DNA from 3 places in the Aminobacter sp. Piv2-1 genome. Region 3 is predicted to be linked to each of the others. Evidence: predicted binding sites of a transcription regulator. Region 3 holds the regulator's gene; each other region holds the start of a gene.
What was found. The regulator PhoB, encoded in region 3, activates phosphate uptake and scavenging genes when phosphate is short. The targets are predictions, from matches to a motif close to TGTCATNNANCTGTCAT.
Positions count from the first base shown of each region.

Region 1: a site for PhoB is predicted at 3,898-3,914, ahead of phnC (phosphonate ABC transporter ATP-binding protein). Genes of this name have one in related genera too.
Region 2: a site for PhoB is predicted at 5,050-5,066, ahead of ugpB (sn-glycerol-3-phosphate ABC transporter substrate-binding protein UgpB). Genes of this name have one in related genera too.

Region 1 covers NZ_JARKMU010000003.1:169,226-176,534, reverse strand. The annotation lists partial or broken gene AmiPiv_RS07065 (alpha-D-ribose 1-methylphosphonate 5-phosphate C-P-lyase PhnJ) at 1-86, shown strand, start outside; gene phnK (phosphonate C-P lyase system protein PhnK) at 263-1,039, shown strand; gene phnL (phosphonate C-P lyase system protein PhnL) at 1,107-1,814, shown strand; gene AmiPiv_RS07050 (DapH/DapD/GlmU-related protein) at 1,811-2,428, shown strand; gene AmiPiv_RS07045 (Tim44 domain-containing protein) at 2,671-3,672, opposite strand; gene phnC (phosphonate ABC transporter ATP-binding protein) at 4,000-4,842, shown strand; gene phnD (phosphonate ABC transporter substrate-binding protein) at 4,935-5,846, shown strand; gene phnE (phosphonate ABC transporter, permease protein PhnE) at 5,928-6,875, shown strand; gene phnE (phosphonate ABC transporter, permease protein PhnE) at 6,878-7,309, shown strand, end outside.
Region 2 covers NZ_JARKMU010000013.1:55,539-62,847, forward strand. The annotation lists gene AmiPiv_RS21165 (acyltransferase family protein) at 1-614, shown strand, start outside; gene ugpC (sn-glycerol-3-phosphate ABC transporter ATP-binding protein UgpC) at 622-1,668, opposite strand; gene ugpE (sn-glycerol-3-phosphate ABC transporter permease UgpE) at 1,668-2,516, opposite strand; gene ugpA (sn-glycerol-3-phosphate ABC transporter permease UgpA) at 2,557-3,441, opposite strand; gene ugpB (sn-glycerol-3-phosphate ABC transporter substrate-binding protein UgpB) at 3,678-4,988, opposite strand; gene tlpA (thiol:disulfide interchange protein TlpA) at 5,335-6,033, opposite strand; gene argH (argininosuccinate lyase) at 6,068-7,309, shown strand, end outside.
Region 3 covers NZ_JARKMU010000006.1:64,974-72,282, forward strand. The annotation lists gene AmiPiv_RS12555 (ROK family protein) at 1-761, shown strand, start outside; gene AmiPiv_RS12560 (hypothetical protein) at 794-1,516, opposite strand; gene AmiPiv_RS12565 (hypothetical protein) at 1,513-1,986, opposite strand; gene AmiPiv_RS12570 (L,D-transpeptidase) at 2,060-2,863, opposite strand; gene AmiPiv_RS12575 (hypothetical protein) at 3,135-3,539, opposite strand; gene phoB (phosphate regulon transcriptional regulator PhoB) at 3,879-4,568, opposite strand; gene phoU (phosphate signaling complex protein PhoU) at 4,667-5,371, opposite strand; gene pstB (phosphate ABC transporter ATP-binding protein PstB) at 5,410-6,231, opposite strand; gene pstA (phosphate ABC transporter permease PstA) at 6,255-7,309, opposite strand, start outside.

The sequences.
Region 1 (7,309 bases), on a different contig from region 3:
TCATCCTCGACGATCGCGGCGGGCACATGTTCGTCTGTTCCGACACCGACCATTGCGAGACGCGCCGCGCGGCCGGGCATGTCGGGCATCTGAATCCCGAAACATGGAGCCGCCCCTCATCCCCTGCCGGACCTTCTCCCCGTAGGAACGGGGAGAAGGAGGAGGCTCCAACGTCCATGCCCCCCTCTCCCCGTTCCGCACGGGGAGAGGGTAAGGGTGAGGGGCGGCGCGGCGCCGAAGAGACCAGAAAGGAGATTTCAAAGTGACCGACGAACCGCTTCTGCGCGTCACGGCGCTGTCCAGATATTACGGCTCGCGCATCGGCTGCGAGGACATCTCCTTCGACCTCTGGCCGGGCGAAGTCCTGGCCATCGTCGGCGAATCCGGCTCGGGCAAGACCACCCTGCTCAACTGTCTGTCGACGCGGCTCCTGCCGACGTCGGGCACCGCCAGCTACCGGATGCGCGACGGCCAGTGGCGCGACGTCTACCGCATGAGCGAGGCCGAGCGCCGCTTCCTGATGCGCACCGACTGGGGCTTCGTCCACCAGAACCCGGCCGACGGCCTGCGCATGACGGTGTCCGCCGGCGCCAATGTCGGCGAGCGGCTGATGGCCATCGGCGACCGCCACTACGGCAACATCCGCGGAACCGCCATCAACTGGCTGTCCCGTGTCGAGATCGGCGAGGAGCGTATCGACGACGAGCCGCGCGCCTTCTCCGGCGGCATGCGCCAGCGCCTGCAAATCGCCCGTAACCTCGTCACCGGTCCGCGGCTGGTGTTCATGGACGAGCCGACGGGCGGTCTCGACGTGTCGGTACAGGCACGCCTGCTCGACCTGTTGCGCGGGCTGGTCACCGACCTCGGGCTGGCTGCCATCGTCGTCACCCACGACCTCGCCGTCGCCCGGCTCCTGTCGCAGCGCATGATGGTGATGAAGGACGGCCATGTCGTGGAAAGCGGTCTCACCGACCGCGTGCTCGACGACCCGCGCGCGCCCTACACCCAGCTTCTCGTCTCCTCCATCCTGCAGGTCTGAGCATGATCCCGAAAAGTGGTTCCCGGTTTTCGGACAAGATCATGCTCGCAAAGGAAAGGCTGTGACCATGGCCACCCCACTCATCGTCTCCGAGGTTGCCAAGGCCTTCACCATGCACCTGCGCGGCGGCATCCGCCTGCCGGTGGTCGCCAACGTCTCCTTCTCGGTCCGGGCTGGCGAATGCGCGGTGCTCGGCGGCCCCTCGGGCGCCGGCAAGAGCTCGATCCTGAAGATGGTCTACGGCAATTATGGCGTCGACCAGGGGCAGATCATCGTCGAGCACCACGGCCAGCTCGTCGATCTCGCCACCGCCAACCCGCGCACGGTGCTTTCGGTACGCCGCGACACCATCGGCTATGTCAGCCAGTTCCTGCGCACGGTGCCGCGCGTTTCGGCGCTCGACGTCGTCGCGGAACCTCTCGTCGCCCGCGGCACCGCCCGCGACGAGGCCCATGCCCGCGCCTCCAACCTGCTCGGCCGGCTGAACCTGCCGGAGCGCCTGTGGAACCTGCCGCCCGCCACCTTCTCCGGCGGCGAGCAGCAACGCGTCAACATCGCCCGCGGCTTCATCACCGATCATCCGATCCTGCTGCTCGACGAGCCGACGGCCTCGCTCGACGCCACCAACCGCGAGGTGGTGATCGGCCTGATCGAGGAAAAGAAGCTGAACGGCACCGCCCTGCTCGGCATCTTCCACGACGCCGACGTGCGCGAGGCGGTCGCCGACCGCATCGTCGACGTCACCGCCTTCGCCGCCGGAAAGGTTGCAGCGTGAGCCGCAAGCTGTCCGAACAGCCCTGGATCCATCCGACCGCCGAGGTGACGCAATCGACGCTCGGACGCTGGACCGAGGTCTCCGAGCGCACCCGCATCAGCGAGAGTTCGCTCGGCGACTATTCCTATGTCATGCAGGACTGCAGCCTGTGGTGCACCACGGTGGGCAAGTTCTCGAACATCGCAGCAAGCGTCCGCTGCAACGCCACCAACCACCCGACCTGGCGTCCGACGCTGCACCACTTCACCTACCGCGCCACCGACTATTGGGAGGACGCCGAGCATGAGACCGAGTTCTTCGAATGGCGCCGCTCCAACGCCGTGACCATCGGCCACGACACATGGCTCGGCCACGGCTCGACGGTTCTGCCGGGCGTCACCATCGGCGATGGCGCCGCTGTCGGCTCGGGCGCGGTCGTCACCAGGGACGTCGCGCCCTACACCATCGTCGCCGGCGTGCCGGCCAAGCCGCTGCGCGAACGCTTCGACCGCAGGACGGCCGAGCGCTTCCAGGCGCTCGCCTGGTGGGACTGGGACCATGCCAGGCTGCGCACCGCGCTCGACGATTTTCGCAACCTTTCGGCGGAAGAATTTCTTGAGAAGCACAGCGGCTAACGGGCAATCGCCGATACCCCCACCCCTTTCCCCTCCCCACAAGGGGGAGGGGAACTTTTGCGCCACCGTCCGGTGCCAAGACTTGGAGCGGGTATCCTGACGAATGCGATGCCGCCGCTCCAGCCGCTTCTCTTGGCCGCATGCGCGCGACGCCGGATGATCTTTGGCCGACGACGGCGGGGAAATCGTCCCCCTCCCCCTTGTGGGGAGGGGTTAGGGGTGGGGGTGCAAGCCCCCAAGCCCTACGCCTGCTGGATCGCCGACAACTGCCAGTTGCCGCCGTTCTGGCGGACGAAGGTCCAGAGTTCGGTCGTCTCGGTGGGTTCGTTTTCATCGCCGTCCACCAGCGCGCCGGTCGTCCGGTTGCGGGTCACGTCGATCGACTGATAGTTGAGCGCGGCCGTCGCATAGTCGCGGTCGCCCTCGTTCCACGCCTCGGCGATATCGGCCTGCAGCAGCTGCACGTCGGTCACGTCGTTGCGCACGCCGTCCTGGGCGTTCTCGGCCAGTTCCTCGGAGAGGTACGAAACCATCTCCGGCGTCACCAGCCGGCGCAGCGCCTTGTGGTCCTCGCGGCCGAAGGCTTCCTGCACCTCGGTCAGCATGCGCTGGAAGGTGTCCAGGTCGCCCTGGCCGAGCTCGATCTCCCTCGTCGCCGGCTGCTGCGCGGCCGAGCCCAGCCCGCCGCCGATATTGGGGATGCTGAAGGCGCGCTTGCCCTCCTCGCGCGGTGCAGCGTCGCGATAGTTGAAGTTGCCGCCGCCAACCGAGCCGCCAGCCATCGCCGGCTGGGGCGAACGTGCCGGCTGCGAGCGGAACAGCCGCAAGGCGAGCCAGATGGCGCCGCCGATCAGCAGCACCTGCAAGAGCATGCCGAACATGCCGGCCAAACCGCCGAAGCCCTGGCCGAGCAGCATGCCGATCAGGCCGCCCATCAGCAGGCCGCCCAGCATCGAGCGGCCGAAGCCTCCCATGAAACCGGGACGCTGCGGCTGCATGGCCGTGCCCGGCCGCGCGGCGCTGTTTGGCGTCGCCTGGCCGGTGTTCGGCGTCATCGACCGCTCGATGGGGGCGGTCGGCTGCGGCGCGGTGCGGGTGGGCGGCGCAGACTGGAATGTGCGCGTGCCGCGGCTGCCGAAGCTGCCGTTGCGACGGGCGTCGGCCTGGTCGACCGCGACCATGGAAAAGGCGAGGAACAGGCCCGCGAAAAGGGTGGCAAGGCGGGTCGTTCGGGACAGTTTCATCGGCGGATCCTCAAAGTGACGTCCGCTCTCATATAATGACTAACAAACGTAGTGACAGGGTTGCCACTTCAAGTTTTTGCGAAGTCTCGACGAATTCGTCCAAGGCGTTGAAACGACTCTGCCTTTGCAGGCCGCACCTCGCTGCCAGCAGCGGGAGGACCGGCGTTTCAAGCCGTCGCCGCGCGGCAGCTTGTCTGCCCGCATTTTCCGCCCGACCCTGTGTTTCGTAACAGAACTGACATGATCCCGACATTTCAGCTTCATCTGACGGGTCTAGGCCGATCCTGGACAAGGGCGAAAAAAGCCCGCTGGGACAGGGAAGCCACGATGCTCGAAATCCGCAACGTCACGCGCCGCTTCGGCAAGAATGTCGCCGTGAACGGTGTCAACCTCCAGATCAAGCAGGGCCAGATGGTCGGCATCATCGGCCGTTCCGGCGCCGGCAAGTCGACCCTGCTCAAGACCATCAACCGCCTGATCGACCCGAGCGATGGCTCGATCTCCTTCGACGGCACCGAGGTGTCGTCGCTGCGCGGTGCCCAGTTGCGCCGCTGGCAGCGCGACTGCGCCATGATCTTCCAGCAGTTCAACCTGGTGCCGCGCCTCGACGTGCTGACCAACGTGCTGCTCGGCCGCCTCAATCATCGTTCAACCGGGCTCAACCTGCTCGGCATCTTCTCCCGCGAGGAGCGCATCCGGGCGATCGCGGCCCTCGAGCGCCTCGACATCGCCCGCACCGCGCTCCAGCCAGCCGGCACGCTGTCGGGCGGCCAGCAGCAGCGCGTCGCCATCGCGCGCGCGCTGATGCAGGAGCCGAAGCTGATCCTCGCCGACGAGCCGATCGCCTCGCTCGACCCGCTCAACGCCAAAGTGGTGATGGACGCGCTCCAGGACATCAACCTGCGTGAGGGCATCACCGTCATCACCAACCTGCACACGCTCGACACCGCCCGCACCTACTGCAACCGCATCATCGGCATGCAGGGCGGTGCTGTGGTGTTCGACGGCGCGCCGGAAGACCTCACCGCCGAGGCCGTCCGCCTCGTCTACGGTGCCGACGCCGACGGCGCCGAGATTTCCGAAGCCATCACCTCGACCAGCATCCGTCCCGTCAAGGTCAAGGTTCCCGCATCCGCCGCTCCTCTCGAACCGGCATACGCCCCGGTCTGAGGCCGTTCGCGGTCGTCTCGCCCGCGTCAAGGGCCGGCATTCAGCAACCGAAAATGACCCGGCATGCCGCCGGGCCAACCTGGAGACATGTCATGTTCAAGAAAGCACTTCTGGGTGCCGTTTCGCTCGCCGTGCTGGCGATCGGTTCGGCCCATGCCGCCGACCTCAAGGAGTTCCGCATCGGCCTGATCGGCGGCGAAAACGAAGCCGACCGCCTGCGCAACTTCCAGTGCCTGGTCGACCAGCTGCCCAAGGCCATCGGCGTCGAGAAGGTGTCACTGTTCCCGGCTGCCGACTATGACGGCACCATCCAGGGCCTGCTCGGCGGCACGCTCGACTACGCCGAACTCGGCGCTTCCGGCTACGCCAAGATCTACCTGCAGAACAAGGACGCGGTCGAGCCGATCCTGACCACCGTCCAGACCGACGGCTCCACCGGCTATTACACCATCATGGTCGCCCGCAAGGACTCGGGCATCACCAAGCTCGAAGACCTCAAGGGCAAGAAGCTCGGCTTCGCCGATGCGGACTCGACCTCGGGCTACCTGATCCCGGTCACCTCGCTGCCCAAGGACCTCGGCGGCACGGCCGTGAAGGACTACTTCGGCGAGACCGGCTTCGGCGGCGGCCATGAGAACCTTGTCCTCGAAGTGCTGAAGGGCACCTTCGACGCCGGTACGACCTTCGGCTCGGGCGTCGGCGAGTTCAAGGACGGCTACAGCTCGGGCAACCTGAAGAAGATGGTCGACAAGGGCATCCTCGACATGGACGACCTGGTCGAAGTCTGGAAGTCGCCGCTGATCCCGAACGGCCCGATCGTCGTCCGTACCTCGCTCGACGCCGACATCAAGGCGAAGTTCAAGGATTACATGATGAAGCTGCCGCAGTCCGACCCGGCCTGCTTCTCGGCCATCCAGGGCGGCGACTTCAAGGGCTTCACCGAAGTCACGCCTGAGTTCTACCAGCCTGTGATCGACGCCCGCAAGGCGCAGATCGGCAGCTAAGCCGCAAGGCAACACGGACGCGCCGCGCGAGCACCGCGGCGCGTCCTTTTTCATCCGGGATCGGACGGAACCTCCATGACAATGCCCCTCACGGAAGCCGGCCTCGCGGTCGAACGCCACTGGCGCGAACTCGCCGGCCGTCGCCGCCTGCACACCATCGGCGGCCTCATCCTGCTGTTCCTCGCCCTTTCCGGCTCGCTCTGGTTCGCCAACGACACCAATGCCGGCAAATTCTTCGACCGCCTGCCGCATTTCTTCGATTTCGTCGACCAGCTAATTCCGCGCGACGGCCTCGAGATCTGGCGCGCGCTGTTCGACCTGCCCTCGCGCTATGCCGACGGCAGCCTGAAGTTCGACTATCCCGAGGGCCGGGTCTACCTGACCGGCTCGTTCTACCTGCCCGAATATGTCTACAAGATGCTGGAGACGATCAACGTCGCGCTCGTCTCGACGCTGATCGGGTTCGCCTTCGGCTTCCTGCTCTGCTTCCTGGCTGCGTCCAACCTGGTCACTCAGCGCTGGCTGCGCTTCTTCGTCCGCCGCTTCCTCGAAATCCTGCGCGCTTTCCCCGAGATCGTCATCGCCGGCTTCTTCCTCGCCGTGCTCTCCATGGGCGCGATCCCGGCGATCATCGCGGTGTCGCTGCATACGGTCGGCGCGCTGGGAAAACTGTTCTTCGAAGTGGTCGAGAATGCCGACATGAAGGCCGACGAAGGCCTGCGCGCGGTTGGCGGCAACTGGCCCGAGCGCGTCTGGTTCGGCATCGTGCCGCAGGTCATGCCCAACTTCCTGAGCTACGCCCTGCTGCGCCTCGAGATCAACGTGCGTGCCTCGACCATCATCGGCGCCGTCGGCGGCGGCGGCATCGGCGAGGCGCTGCGCCTGTCGATCAGCCGCAACCACGAAGCCAAGACGCTCGCCATCATCCTCCTCCTGTTCTGCACCATCGTCGCGGTCGACCAGTTCTCGGCCTGGCTGCGCAAGAAGCTGGTCGGCGAACAGGCCTTCGCCTTCGGCCGCGGAGAATAATCATGACCACCCTTTCCATGGCCGACATGCAGGCAATCGCCGATCGTCACCCCGGCGTCTTCTCCGGCTCCTGGCGCAAGAGCCTGATCGGCTGGGCCGTAGGCTGCGGCATCGTCGCCTATCTCGTCTTCGCCTGGTGGTTCTTCTCGGTCGGCGCAGTGCTTGCCGGCGGCAACTGGGGCATCGCCGGAACCTACCTGGCCGACTGGGTCAGCTACGAGATCCGGCCGCAGGTCGCCTTCAAGGACGGCCGCCTCGACGTCGGTTATCCGCGCTTCTCGTCCTACCGCGCCGACCGCCATCCCGACTGGCTCGACATCACCCAGCCGGCCGGCGCTACCGTCGCCGCCAACAAGGCGCCGGCCGACCGCGTCGTCGCCCATATCGGCTCGAGCACCACGATCGACATCGCGCCCGAGCGGGTCGTCGTCACC
Region 2 (7,309 bases), on a different contig from region 3:
CCAAGGCCTACGCCATCTATTCGGGCCCGTTCCTGCACATGGACGCCTTTGCCTCGGGATCCCTGCTCGCGTTCGCCAGCCGCAGGCAGCTCCTGGCGCGGATCGCGACGCCGCTGGCAGTTCTTGGCCTGCTCGCCCTGGCCACCTATGCGGCGACCTATGTCTACGTGAACCACGCCATTGTCGGCGCGCGCGGCATCGACGTGCTGCGCAACGTGGTCTCGGGCATCGTCTGGGGCCAGCACAGGGAAATCTTCGCCTATTCGGCGATCATAGCCGCGTCGGCCGGCCTGGTGGCGCTGGCCGCGACCCGGCACCCGGCGCTCGACTGGCTGTTGCGGCATCCGGTGCTGCGGCGGATCGGAGAGATCTCCTACGGCGCCTATGTCTACCATGCGCTGGCAATCACCATCGCCTGGCAATTGCTGTTCCGGCATGTCGACGTGCCGGCAGACGGCCTGCCCGTGCCCTACCGGCTGCTGCTGTTCTGCAGCTCGTTTCTCCTGACCATCGCGATGGCCGAGATCTCGTTCCGCTGTTTCGAGGGCCGCTTCCTGGCGCCGCGGCCGAAGGGCGGCGCGCTCTCCGCCCGCCCCTCGTCGTCCCCCAACTAGGCGCGCCTCAGACCCGCTTGCCGTCGCTGCCGAAGAAATGCAACTTCTCGCGCTGGGCGAAGACCGGCAGCTGGTCGCCGGCGACGACATCGGTGCGGCCGGGCACGCGCACCACGACGCGGCTGCCGGCCGCCTGGCAGTAGAGGAAGCTCTCGGCGCCGACAGGCTCGACGCCCTCGACATTGGCCATCAGCCTGAGCCCGCCCTCGGAGGCCGGACCGTCGGCGCCGACCTCGCAATCCTCGGGCCGGAAGCCGAGCGTTGCCGCATTGGCGGGAACAGCGGGGACCGAGATCGCGCCGTCGAACTGACCGCTCCTGAGCGGCAGAAGGTTCATCGGCGGCGCGCCGATGAAGGAGGCGACGAAGGTCGAGGCCGGCTTCTCGTAGATGTCGAGCGGCGCGCCGAGCTGTTCGACCAGGCCGGCATTCATCACCACCAGCACGTCGGCCAGCGTCATCGCCTCGAGCTGGTCGTGGGTGACGTAGACCGAGGTGACGCCGAGGTTGCGCTGCAGGTTCTTGATCTCGACGCGCATCTGGCCGCGCAGCTTGGCGTCGAGGTTGCTGAGCGGCTCGTCGAACAGGAAGACCTTGGGGTTGCGCACGATGGCGCGGCCCATGGCGACGCGCTGGCGCTGACCGCCCGACAGCTCGCGCGGGCGCCGCTCGAGCAGATGCTCGAGCTCCAGCGTTTTGGCCGTCGAGCGCACGCGCTTGTCGATCTCGTCCTTCGGCGTGCCGCGGTTGCGCAGGCCGTAGGCCATGTTGTCGTAGACCTTCATATGCGGATAGAGCGCATAGTTCTGGAACACCATGGCGATGTCGCGCTCGGTCGGGCCGACAGTGTTGACCGTCTTGCCGTCGATGGCACAGGTGCCCGACGAGATGGTTTCCAGCCCCGCGATCATGCGCAAGAGCGTGGACTTGCCGCAGCCCGAGGGGCCGACCAGCACGCACAGCGCCTTGTCGGGAATGGCGATGGATACGCCCTTCACGGCTTCGACGCCGCCGGCATAGACCTTGCGGACGTCCTTGAGATCGACGGTTGCCATTATTTCTCCGTTTCGACGAGGCCGCGGACGAACCAGCGCTGCATGAACACGACCACCAGGATCGGCGGCACGATGGCGAGCATGGAAGTGACCATCACCAGATGCCATTCGGTATCGGCGTCTGCGAAGGAGATCATCTTCCTGAGCGCAATGACGATGGTGTTCATGTCGTTGCGGTTGGTGACCAGTAGCGGCCAGAGATATTGCGTCCAGCCATAGATGAAGAGGATGACGAAGAGCGCTGCGATGTTGGTGCGCGACAGGGGCAGCAGGATGTCCTTGAAGAAGCGCCAGGGGCCGGCGCCGTCGACGCGCGCGGCCTCGACCAGCTCGCCCGGAATGGTGAGGAAGAACTGGCGGAACAGGAGCGTCGCGGTGGCCGACGCGATCAGCGGCACGATCAGCCCGGTGTAGGTGTCGATCAGGCCGAGGTCGACCATCACCTTGTAGGTGGGCAGGATGCGCACCTCTACCGGCAGCATCAGGGTGATGAAGATCAGCCAGAAGAAGAACATCCGGCCCGGAAAGCGGAAGAAGACGATGGCATAGGCCGACAGGATCGAGATGACGATCTTGCCGATGGCGATGCCGAAGGCGACGATGGTGGTGTTGATGAGCAGCGTCGCCACGCTGACGCCGCCGATGCGGCCGACGCCGCCGAACAGCGCCTCGCGATAGTTGTTGAAGAACTCGCCGCCGGGCAGCAGCGGCAGCGGCGGGCGCAGGATCGTCTGCAGCGAATGGGTCGAGGCGACGAAGGTATAGTAGATCGGGAACGCCACGATCAGGATGCCGAGGATCAGGATGGCATGCGCCATGTAGACGCCGGCCTTCGACTGGCCGATCATCAGCTTGTCGTGGCCGCTTGCGGGCGGAAGTGCCTTCGGCTCAGCCATAGTGCACCTTCTTCTCGACATAGCGGAACTGGATGGCGGTGAGCGCGATGACGATGACCATCAGGATCACCGACTGGGCAGCCGAGTCGCCGAGGATGAGATTGACGAAACCGTCGTTGTAGACCTTGTAGACGAGCGTCTCGGTAGCCTTGCCCGGCCCGCCGCCGGTGACGGCGTGGATGATGCCGAAGGTGTCGAAGAAGGCGTAGACCGTATTGACCACCAGGAGGAAGAAGGTGGTCGGCGCAAGCAGCGGAAACACGATCGTCCAGAAACGCTTGTTCTCGCCGGCGCCGTCGATGGCGGCGGCCTCGATCAGCGACTTGGGGATGGCCTGCAGGCCGGCGACGAAGAACAGGAAATTGTAGCTGATCTGCTTCCACGATGCGGCAGCGACGACGAGGGTCATGGCCTGCGAGCCGTCGAGCAGCGGATCCCAGTTGATGCCGAGCCAGCGCAGGCCATAGGCGAGCGAGCCGATCGACGGATTGAACAGGAACAGCCAGAGCATGCCGGCAATGGCGGGCGCGACCGCATAGGGCCAGATCATCAGCGTGCGATAGAGCCCTCGGCTGCGCACCACCTTGTCGGCCATGACCGCGAGCAGCAGGGCCGTGCCCATGGCGACGACGGCGGTGGCGATCGAGAAGACGACCGTGACCTGGACCGAGTTGAGGTAGTTCGGGTCCGACAGCACCTTCTTGAAGTTGGCGAACCAGACGAATTTCGACGACAGGCCGAACGGGTCTTCCCTGAGCATCGACTGGTAGAGCGCCTGGCTGGCCGGCCAGTAGAAGAACACGGCCGTGATCGCCAGCTGCGGCGCGACCAGCAGATAGGGCAGGATGCGGTTGGGAAAGACGACGCGTGGGGTCAATGAGTGGCTCTCGTGGCGCGTTGGCCTAGAAGGTGGGACGGCTTGGTTTCGGAGGTATCTTTCGCTCCATCGTCGGCGCTGCCCTCACCCTTACCCTCTCCCCGTGATCCTTCGGCTAGCTCAGGACGGGGAGGGAGGGGCGTCCACGTTGCCGCTTGTCCCTTCTCCCCGTCGTTACGGGGAGAAGGTGCCGGCAGGCGGATGAGGGGCAGGCTACGATGGCATCAGACCGGGGCTCAGTTCCCCAGCGCTTCCTGGATCGCCTTGTTGCCGCGCGCAACGATGTTGTCGAGCGCCTGCTGTGCGGTCTGCTGGCCGGCGAGCATCTTTTCATACTCTTCGTTCTCGATGTCGCGGACCTGCGGCAGGTTGACGAGGCGGACGCCCTTCGAGTTTTCGGTCGGGGCCTTGCCCATCATCTGCTTGATCGGGATCTCGCGGGCCGGGTTCTTGTCGTAGAAGCCCGACTTCTTGGTCTCCTCGTAGGCGGCAAGTGTGACCGGCAGGTAGCCCGATACCTGGTGCAGGCGCGCCTGGATCGGGGTCTGCGACAGGAAGTTGAAGAAGGTGGCGACGCCCTTGTACTGGTCGTCGGAGAGACCGTTGAACACCCACAGCGAAGCGCCGCCGGGGATGGTGTTCTGCGGCGCGCCCTGGGCTTCCGGTTCGTAGGGAAGCTGGCCGGTGCCGTAGTTCATGCCCGACTTGACGATGTCGCCGAGGCCGCCCGAGGACTCGGTGAAGATGCCGCATTCACCGGCGAGGAAGATCTGCTTGGCCTCGGAGGTGCGGCCGCCATACTTGAAGGTGCCGTCCTTGGCGAGGTCGGCTAGTTCCTGGAAGTGCTTGACGAAGACCGGCGAGTTGATCTTGAGCTCGACGTCGGTGCCGGCGATGCCGTTCTCGTTGGTGCCGTAGGACAGGTTGTTCCAGGCGGCGAAATTCTCGGTGTGGATCCAGGTCAGCCAGGTCGAAGTGAAGCCGCAAGGGGCCGCGCCGCTGGTCTTGATCTTCTTGGCTGCCTCCCAGACTTCCGGCCAAGTCTTGGGCGGATTGTCGACGTCGAGGCCCGCCTTCTGGAAGATGTCCTTGTTGTAATAGAGGATCGGCGAGGACGAGTTGTAGGGGAACGAGAGCATCGTGCCGTCAGGCTTCGAGTAGTAGGAGACGATGCCGGGCAGGTACTGGCTCTTGTCGAAGGCCTGGCCGCCCATCGACAGGATCTCGGCCACCGGCTTGATCGCGCCTTCGGCGGCCATCATCGTGCCCGTGCCCGCGTCGAAGACCTGCATGATCGCCGGCGGCTGCTTGGCGCGGAACGCGGCGATGCCGGCATTCAGCGTCTCGGGATAGGTGCCCTTGAAAACCGGAACGATCTTGTAGTCGCTCTGGCTCGCGTTGAATTCCTTGGAAAGTGTCTCGACCACCTCGTTGTTCGCGCCGGTCATGGCGTGCCACCACGTGATCTCCGTGACGGCGAAGGCGGAGGTGCTGGACAACATCGTGATTGTCGCGGCAATTCCGGCCGCGAAGCCTAGGGTCTTCATGTCTCGCTCCCGTTCTGGTTGGCGAAAGGTTTAGTTCCGCGGGGAGCAGTATTGACGGTTTGTGACAGCCCTACAACAGTTTTGTAGCGATCGTATGAAGGTCGCGGCCGGCGCGTATCGCTTTCGCTTACGGCGCAGCTTGGAAAATCAGTTTCGCTTTTCCGAAAAGCGAAAATGGTATGCCGAAAAACCGACATTCCGTGGAGCTTGAAAATGCCGGCTAACGAAAGGGCCGACGGCCCGAGGCATGCGGCGATCGGCCCTTTCGCCAAGCCGGCCGGCGAAAGGGCACCGATGGTCATGCAACCCGTGGCTGCATATCCACAAATCGACGCAAGCGCCGCCCTTACAGCGCCAATGCCGCCTCGATCAGCTTCTTGGCGTCCGGGCTTGCCCATTCCGCCGGCCCGTTCATGTTGGCCAGCAGGCAGCCCTCGCCGTCGATCAGCAGCGTGACCGGCAGCCCGAGCGCAAGGCCGCGCGTCTTGAGATCGTTGAAGACGGTCAGCGTGTTGTCGCGGTAGTAGCCGAGCGAGGCGATGCCGATCTCCTGCAGGAACTTCTTCGGCTTGGTGTCGTCTCCGGTGTCGACGTTGATCGCCACGACCTCGAAATTCTCCCCGCCCATCTCGCGCTCGAGCGCGTCCAGCGCCGGCATCTCGGCGCGGCAGGGCGCGCACCAGGTCGCCCACAGATTGACCAGCAGGACGCGCCCCTTCTGGTCGCCGATGGTCATCGGCTTGCCGTCAGGGCCGTTGAAGGCGAGGCCCTTGAGCGACTGCGGCGGGTCGGCCGGCATCATCGCCGCGACCTGCCCGGTGGCGGCGGCACCGATCTTCTTGGCGGCGTCGGCCTTGGCAGCGCAGACCTTGTCCTGGCTGCTGGCATCGGCGGCGACGGTGGCCGCCGTACCGGCGGTCAGCTCGGTGTCGTTGTTGCCACGAAGGGTGGTGGTGACATATACCGCGACCGCGCCGGCGATCACGCCCGCAACGGCGGCTAACAGGATATGGCGTGGCGCGGGAAACATATTTCTGCGGTCCATCTATTCAGTTTCTCTCCGGAGCCCGGGTATCACGATGAGCGACAACAAGGCCAGCAACCAGATGTGGGGCGGACGATTTGCCTCGGGCCCGGCCGCGATCATGGAGGCGATCAACGCCTCCATCGGCTTCGACAGGAAGCTCTACGCCCAGGACATCCGAGGCTCGATCGCCCATTCAGAGATGCTGGCGGAAACGGGCATTATTTCGGCCGCGGATCAACAGAAAATCGCTCACGGCCTGAACACGATCTTGCGAGATATCGAGGACGGCAAGTTCGAATTCTCGGCCCGTCTCGAAGACATCCACATGAATGTCGAGGCGCGCCTCGCCGAGCTGATCGGCCCGGCGGCCGGCCGCCTGCACACGGCGCGGTCGCGCAACGACCAGGTGGCTGTCGACTTCCGCCTCTGGGTCAAGGACGAGTTCCATCGCGTCGCCGAGGCGCTGAAGGGTCTGATCGCGGCCTTCCTCGAACGTGCCGAGCAGCACGCCGCGACCGTCATGCCCGGCTTCACACATCTCCAGACGGCGCAGCCGGTGACCTTCGGCCATCATTGCATGGCCTATGTCGAGATGTTCGCCCGCGACCTCGCCCGCGTGCGCGATGCCATCGAACGCATGGACGAGAGCCCGCTGGGCGCCGCAGCGCTCGCCGGCACCGGCTTCCCCATCGACCGCTTCCAGACGGCCAAGGCGCTCGGCTTCCGCGAGCCGACCCGCAACTCGCTCGACAGCGTATCGGACCGCGACTACGCGCTCGAATTCCTGTCGGTGGCGGCGATCTGCGCCACGCACCTGTCGCGGCTGGCCGAGGAGATCGTCATCTGGTCGACGCCGCAGTTCGGCTTCGTGCGCCTGTCGGACAGTTTCTCCACCGGCTCGTCGATCATGCCGCAGAAGAAGAACCCCGACGCGGCCGAGTTGGTGCGCGCCAAGACCGGCCGCGTCAACGGCCATCTCGTCGGCCTGCTGACGGTGATGAAGGGCCTGCCGCTGACCTATTCCAAGGACATGCAGGAAGACAAGGAAGCGGTGTTCGACGCCGCCGAGACGCTGGACCTGATGCTGGCGGCGATGACCGGCATGGTCGGCGACATGACGATCAACGAGCAGGCGATGAAGAAGGCGGCCGGCTCGGGCTATTCGACCGCGACGGATCTCGCCGACTGGCTGGTGCGTTCGCTCGGCATGCCCTTCCGCGAGGCGCACCACGTCACCGGCCGCGCAGTGGCGCTGGCCGAAAGCAAGAAGGTGGGCCTGGAGAAGCTCACCCTC
Region 3 (7,309 bases):
GCTCTCGCAAGCTCCTGTGGTCGCCCATCACCCCGCACGACGACATCCCCTTCGCCGACCGCCTGGAGCGGGAATTCGGCGTGCCGGTGACGGTCGAGAACGACTGCAACATGATCGCCGAGGCGCTGCGCTGGCGCGACCCCTCGCGCTATCGCGACGACTTCATCGCCATCCTGCTCTCGCACGGCATCGGCATGGGGCTGGTGGTCAAGGGCGAGCTCTTCACCGGCACCCAGTCCTCGGGCGCGGAATTCGGCCACATGATCCATCGCCCGGACGGCGCGCTGTGCCGCTGCGGACGGCGCGGCTGCATCGAGGCCTATGCCGGCAACTACGCGATCTGGCGCAACGCCAGGCTCGGCGACGAGAACGCCGAGCCGCTCGCCGACCTCTCGGACGAGGACATCATCGCCCTGGCGGATGCCGCGCGCGACCATGACGGGCCGGAGCGGGAAGCCTTCCGCAAGGCGGGCGAGGCGATCGGCTTCGGCCTCGGCTCCATGTTCGCGCTCTTCGACCCCGCCCCGCTCGCCTTCGTCGGCGTCGGCGCCACCGCCTTCGACGTCATGGAGCCATATGTGCGGGCCGCGATCGCCAAGACGGCGGGCGGCACCCACTCCAGGGCGATCTCCTTCGACACCATGCCCAACGAGGTGCCGCTTATCCGCGAAGGCTGCATGATGCGCGCCCTGCTCTATGTCGACGACGAGATCTTCGCACCCGGCACGGCCCTTCGCCGTGCCCAGGCGGGCGTCGCCTGACCGGACTGGCGCGGTCAGGCGCCGGGCTGCCATCACCTCGAACTGTTCCTTTTCTTGCCCCAGGTCGAAACGAAGGCCGCGGCGCGCAGCAAGAGCACCGACAATATCGCCGCCACGAAGGGCCACTGCAGCGGGTTCGGCTCGGGCGTCGGGCGATGGAAGCTCAGGAAGTGCATGAACAGGAAGTAGGCCGTGTGCGCCAGGGCAAGCCCCCACAGCACCGTTGCGCCGTTCTGCAAGAACTTCCAGACCGAGGTGCCGAGCAGACGGATCGACCGGTCGTTCGAGGTGAACATGAGCATGAGTGCGTAGGCCAGGGCGGCAATCCCGATCAGGTTGGCAAGCCCGAAGCCCTGCTGGAACATCACGTACTCGCCCGTTTGCGGGATGATTTCGTAGCCGAAAAGCCGCGCGAAATCCCACTCGACCCAGCCGCCGAGGATGATGACCGTATGCACGGCCGCAAGAAGCGTCGCGTAGATGCCGGTTTCGCGCCTATAGGCCACCGCCCACAGCAACACCGGCCACAGGCGCGCCCCTGGCCCGATCGACATGGTGATCACCAGGAGCGCGAGCGACGCGTCCGCGAACGCGCGGTTCCACCGGTGCATCGGGCTCCACTGCCCGTGAACGACGGCAAACCCATAGATCAGCGCCGCCGAAAGGCCGATGACGACGAGATGGCGAAGCAGCATCCGGCGCCAGGCAAGAGGGACGAGGCCGGAGCGGGCCGGAGCGGCGGGGATGTCGGTCACTTGGGATACTCCAGTTGCGTTGGGTCAGCGGCATCCGCGCGACGAGCGCGCAGCTCGTGCCATGAAGCGATGGCGAGGAGCGCTATGCCGAGCGCGGAAATCAATGGGCGGATCGGGTCGAACCACATCAGCAGGAATTCGCCCCCGAACAGAAGCATGAGGATCTTGTTGCAGGTCGGGCAGGCGATGCCGATGAAGCCCGTCACGCCGCCTATCCCCGCGCGGCGCACCGAGCAGACGGGGCGCCGAACGGCGATGTAGAGCCCCGACAACGCCGACATGACCACCAGGGCCGGCAATTCCCAGCCCGCGACGGCGGTCATCCGGACAAAGAACGGATTGTCCCAGAGTGCCGAAACGGTTCCGAGCGCAGCGAAGGTCAACGCGGCCGCGGCCGCGCCCTTCAGGATGGCGCGTCCATGCCAACCGATGGCGGTTCCGCGCCCCAGGGCAATGATGCGGGCATTCATGTCGGATCTGCTCCATGTCTGCCGGGCGGCATTTCGCAGCCGCCCGGCGAGGACCTCAGGTGTGACCGTCGTATCAGCCGGCCTGCGGAGCGGGCCCGCTGCCGCCGGCAACCTCGTGGGTGTGGGGTTGGGTCGGGTCGCCCAGCACGAGTATGGGAGACTGGCTGGGCACCCGGTCGTACAGGTCGATGATGTCCTGGTTCATCAGCCGGACGCAGCCGCTCGAAACCGCCTTGCCGATGGTCCAGTACTCCGGCGTGCCGTGGACGCGGTAGAGCGTATCGACCTTGCCCTGGAAGACGTAGAGGGCTCGCGCTCCCAGCGGATTCGTCAGGCCGGGCGGCATGCCGCCCCGGTCGGCGCTCCACTGGGCAAGATTCGGCTGACGCGCGATCATCTCGTCCGGCGGCGTCCACTTCGGCCATTCCTGCTTCCAGCCGATACGGCCCCTGCCCGCCCAGGTGAATCCGGCCCGGCCAAGTCCGACGCCGTAGCGCATGGCCTTGCCGCCCGGCTGGACGAGGTGAAGGTAGAAATTCTCCGTGTCGACGACGAGCGTTCCGACCGGTTCTTCGGTGACGTAGTCGACCTGCCGCCGATAGAAGCGGCTCGGCACCTTTTTCAGGTCGACCGCGGGAATGGGGAACCGTTCGTTCGGGAGCGGGCCGTACATCGCAAGGGCATTGGCGTCGGCGACCGGCGCCGGTTCGACCGGTGCCTTTGCCACCGGCGCGGCCGATTCCTGGGTGCTGACGCAGCCGGACACCACGAGGGTCCCCAAGCTCGCCGCACCGGTGAGAAAGCGTCGGCGGCTCAATGCCGGGCCGTCGCCCGCGATGGGCTCCGCGGCGCTGGTTTCTATTGTGTCTGTGTTCATTAGGCAGTCTCCTGGACTCATTTCTTTCATTCAGGGCGACACGGGGTCAGGGAGGTCGGCCCCGGTCGTGATCATGCGAATGCAACCATCGTCACCGATCAGCCGATCGGTGACGGCGCATGCGCGCTTGGGACGATCCGGCATTTCGCGGCGCGGTTGCCACGAGAAGGCATGTGGGCGACGGGCGGGTTCGGGAGGTCATCCTCTTTCCCCTTCGCAGCTGATTTCGAGCGGCTTCGTCGGCGTGGACCGAGGAGCGATCGGCTGAAAATCAGGCAGCGATGGGAGGCCGCAACAGCGATGCGGTCGAGCCGACGCGCAGCAAGAGATCTGGAAGCAGCATCAGGGCCGCGGCGCGGAACGGCGCGGCAGGCTCGACATGGGTCAGCCAGGCAGGGCATTCGCCCAGGCAGTGCAGGCTGGCGAGGCTTTCGGCGGACAATTCGACGGTGCAGCGGTCCGGGGACGGCAAACACTCGTCGGCGACGGCAGTGATTTCCGCCTGCGCGGCCACCCTCGGCAACTCGGCAGCAAAATTCGTGCCTTCGGCCGCTGCCCGTTCGAGGGACAGTCCGTTTAGAATGGTGACCAACACCAGGAAGATGGCCGACAGCAAGTTACGCACGGTGCCCCAGCTACCATGAAAAGTGGCAATTTTGAGTATTTCCCCAATCAAAAAATTGTCATCTCAAGAACATCCGCGACTGTCACTGTCACGGAATCGCCGCTTGAGATATGGATTTGGGAGCGATTGTTGCGACAATAAAGCATCCAGAAACCGGAAGCTTCGAATTTATGTTCATGACAGCGCCAGGACAAACGCGTCGAACTGCAATGATTTGAGCGCCACAAAGTGCTGGAACGGCATGGCGGCGCAAAGGGCGCCAGACGTCGGTGCGACAGCGCCGGTGCCGCTGGCTGTCGCGAAGGCTCCGAGCGCGCGCAGCGGCCCCCTGTGACATTGGGACACTGGCCAGGTTGATCGTCCAGCCAGTGCCATGCCGTTTGCCGACAGCTATTCTTCCCGGATCGCGTAGCCGGCGCCGCGGATGGTGCGGATCACGTCCGGCATGCGGCCGTTGTTGACGGCCTTGCGCAGGCGCCCGACATGCACGTCGACGGTGCGCTCGTCGATGTAGATCGTCTCGCCCCAGACGTTGTCGAGCAGCTGGCTGCGCGAGAACACGCGGCCGGGATGACGCATCATGAATTCGAGCAGGCGGAACTCCGTCGGCCCGAGCTTGATCTCGCTCTTCTTGCGATAGACCCGGTGCGACTCGCGGTCGAGCACGATGTCGCCGACCTTGAGCACCGAAGACAGCACCTCGGGCTTGGCGCGGCGCAGCAGCGCCTTCACCCGCGCCATGAACTCCGGGGTCGAAAATGGCTTCACCAGGTAGTCGTCGGCGCCGGTGGAAAGCCCGCGCACCCGGTCGCTTTCCTCGCCGCGGGCCGTCAGCATGATGATCGGCAGCCGTTCGGTCTCGGGGCGCATCCTCAGCCTGCGGCAGAGCTCGATGCCGGAAAGTGCCGGCACCATCCAGTCGAGCACCAAAAGGTCCGGCACGTTTTCCTGCAGCCGCAGTTCGGCCTCGTCGCCGCGCGTCACCACTTCCACCTGGTAGCCCTCGGCCTCGAGGTTGTAGCGCAGCAGCACGCCAAGGGGCTCTTCGTCCTCGACGACCATGACCTTGGGAGCGATCATCGCCTGTACCTTGTCCTGGCGCACGGCCCGGTTCGGACCATGCGCTGATTTAACCTGTGCAGCGCCCCCGCGCCAAACGCATGCGGTTGCGGAAGATGTCAGGCCGACATGGGCGACGTGGTTTCGTCGACCTTCGGCCGATTGAGCGGCAGCTGCGTGCCGGTGACCACGAAATAGGCGTTCTCGGCGATGTTGGTGACATGGTCGCCGATGCGCTCGAGGTTCTTGGCGCAGAACAGGAGATGCGTGCAGGCGGTGATGTTGCGCGGATCCTCCATCATGTAGGTCAGGAGTTCGCGGAACACGGCCGTGTACTGCACGTCGACCTTCTGGTCGTCCGCGCGCAGGTTCTTGAGGCCTTCGGCATCGCGCGCGACATAGAGGTCGACCACGCCGCGCACCTGGCTGAGCACCAGCTGCGCCATGGCGTCGATCGAGTGCGACAGATTGCGCGGCATCGCCGACTGGCCGACGGCGCCCACCCGCTTGGCGATGTTCTTGGCGAGATCGCCGATGCGCTCGAGGTCGCCCGCCATGCGGATCGCGCCGACCACGGCGCGCAGGTCCTGCGCCATCGGCTGGCGCTTGGCGATCAGCGTGATCGCGCTGTTGTCGAGATCGCGCTGCCTGGCGTCCATGATGGTGTCGTCGGCAATGACGTTCTGCGCCAGCGGCTGGTCCGACGTCAGCAGCGCGCGGATGGCATTCGCCACCATCGTGGCCGACAGGTCGCCCATGTCGCGGATGACCTGGTCGACGTGCTGGAGTTCCTCGTCGAAGGACCGGACTGTGTGCTCGCCCATGATCGTATCCTCGTCTTTGTGATCGGAGCGGCGTTCACTCAGCCGAAGCGGCCGGTGATGTAGTCCTGCGTCCGCTTGTCGTCGGGGTTGGTGAACATCTTGTCGGTCGGGCCTTCCTCGACCAGGTAGCCGAGATGGAACATCGCGGTCCGCTGCGACACGCGCGCCGCCTGCTGCATCGAGTGGGTGACGATGACGATGGTGAAGTTCTCGCGCAGCTCGTCGATCAGTTCCTCGACCTTGGCGGTGGCGATCGGATCGAGCGCCGAGCAGGGCTCGTCCATGAGGATCACTTCGGGCGACACCGCGATGGCGCGGGCGATGCACAAGCGCTGCTGCTGGCCGCCGGAAAGGCCGGTGCCGGCTTCGTGCAGGCGGTCCTTGACCTCGTTCCACAGCGCCGCTCGCTGCAGGCTCTTCTCGACGATCTGGTCGAGATCGGCCTTGGACTTGGCGAGACCATGGATGCGCGGGCCGTAGGCTACGTTCTCGTAGATCGACTTCGGGAACGGATTCGGCTTCTGGAACACCATGCCGACGCGGGCGCGCAGCTCGACGACGTCGATCTTGGGATCGTAGATGTCCTCGCTGTCGAGGGTGATCTTGCCGCCGACGCGGGCGCTGTCGATGGTGTCGTTCATGCGGTTGAGGCAGCGCAGGAAGGTCGACTTGCCGCAGCCCGACGGCCCGATCAGCGCGGTGACCTGGTTCTCGCGCACGTCCAGGTCGACGCCGAAGAGCGCCTGCTTCTCGCCATAGTGCACGGTCACCTTGTCGCCGCGCATCTTGATGAGTTCGTTGGGTCTGTTCATCTCGGCGTTCACCGCGTTTTCGAGGGTTTTCTCGCTCATGATGTTCATAGAGGGGTGCTCCTTGTCCACGCCTACCAGCGCCGCTCGAAACGCCGCCTGAGAACGATGGCGACGATGTTCATGGCCATGAGGAAGACCAGCAGGATGATGATGGCGCCCGACATGCGCTCGACGAAGGCGCGTTCGGCCTCGTTCGCCCACATGTAGATCTGTACCGGCAGCGCCGTCGCCGGGTCGAAGGGAGTCTTCGGATAGTCGGCCACGAAGGCCACCATGCCGATGAGCAGCAGCGGCGCCGTCTCGCCCAGCGCGCGCGCCAGGCCGATGATGGTGCCGGTAAGGATGCCCGGCGCGGCCAGCGGCAGCACGTGCTGGAACACCATCTGCATCTTCGAGGCGCCGAGGCCGAGCGCGGCCGAGCGGATCGACGGCGGCACCGCGGCAAGGGCCGCGCGGGTGGCGATGATGATCGTCGGCAGCGTCATCAGCGTCAGCACCAGGCCGCCGACGAAGGAGGCCGAGCGCGGCAGGCCAAGGAAATTGATGAACACGGCGAGGCCGAGCAGGCCGAAGACGATCGACGGCACTGCGGCGAGGTTGTTTATGTTAACCTCGATCAGGTCGGTGAAGCGGTTCTTCTTGGCGAATTCCTCGAGGTAGATCGAGGCGGCGACGCCGATGGGCAAGGCGAGCAGCAGCACGATGCCCATCATGAAGAACGAGCCGATGATGGCAACGCCCAGGCCCGAGCTTTCGGGACGGCTGGAGGCGCCGAAGCTGAACAGGCCCGTGTTGAAATGCTCGCTCATGGCGCCTTCGGCCTTGAGCTTGTTCATCCACTCGACCTGCTGGTCCGAAACCTTGCGGCGGCTCTCCGGCACGCTGAGGTCGATCTGGCCCTTGTAGGCCGAGTCCATGTTCGCCGCGGCGAGGATGTCGACGTTGCGCGTGGTGCCGATCACCGAGGGGTCGGCAGCCACGATGGCGCGGAGCTGCACCCGCGAGCCCTCGGACAGGAAGCCCTTGAGCTTGCGCACCGTGGCGCGGTCCTTCGGGTCGATGCCAAGCTTTTCGATCAGCGCGTTCTCGGCGAGCTTCGGATAGTTGGCCGTGATCAGCACGTCCG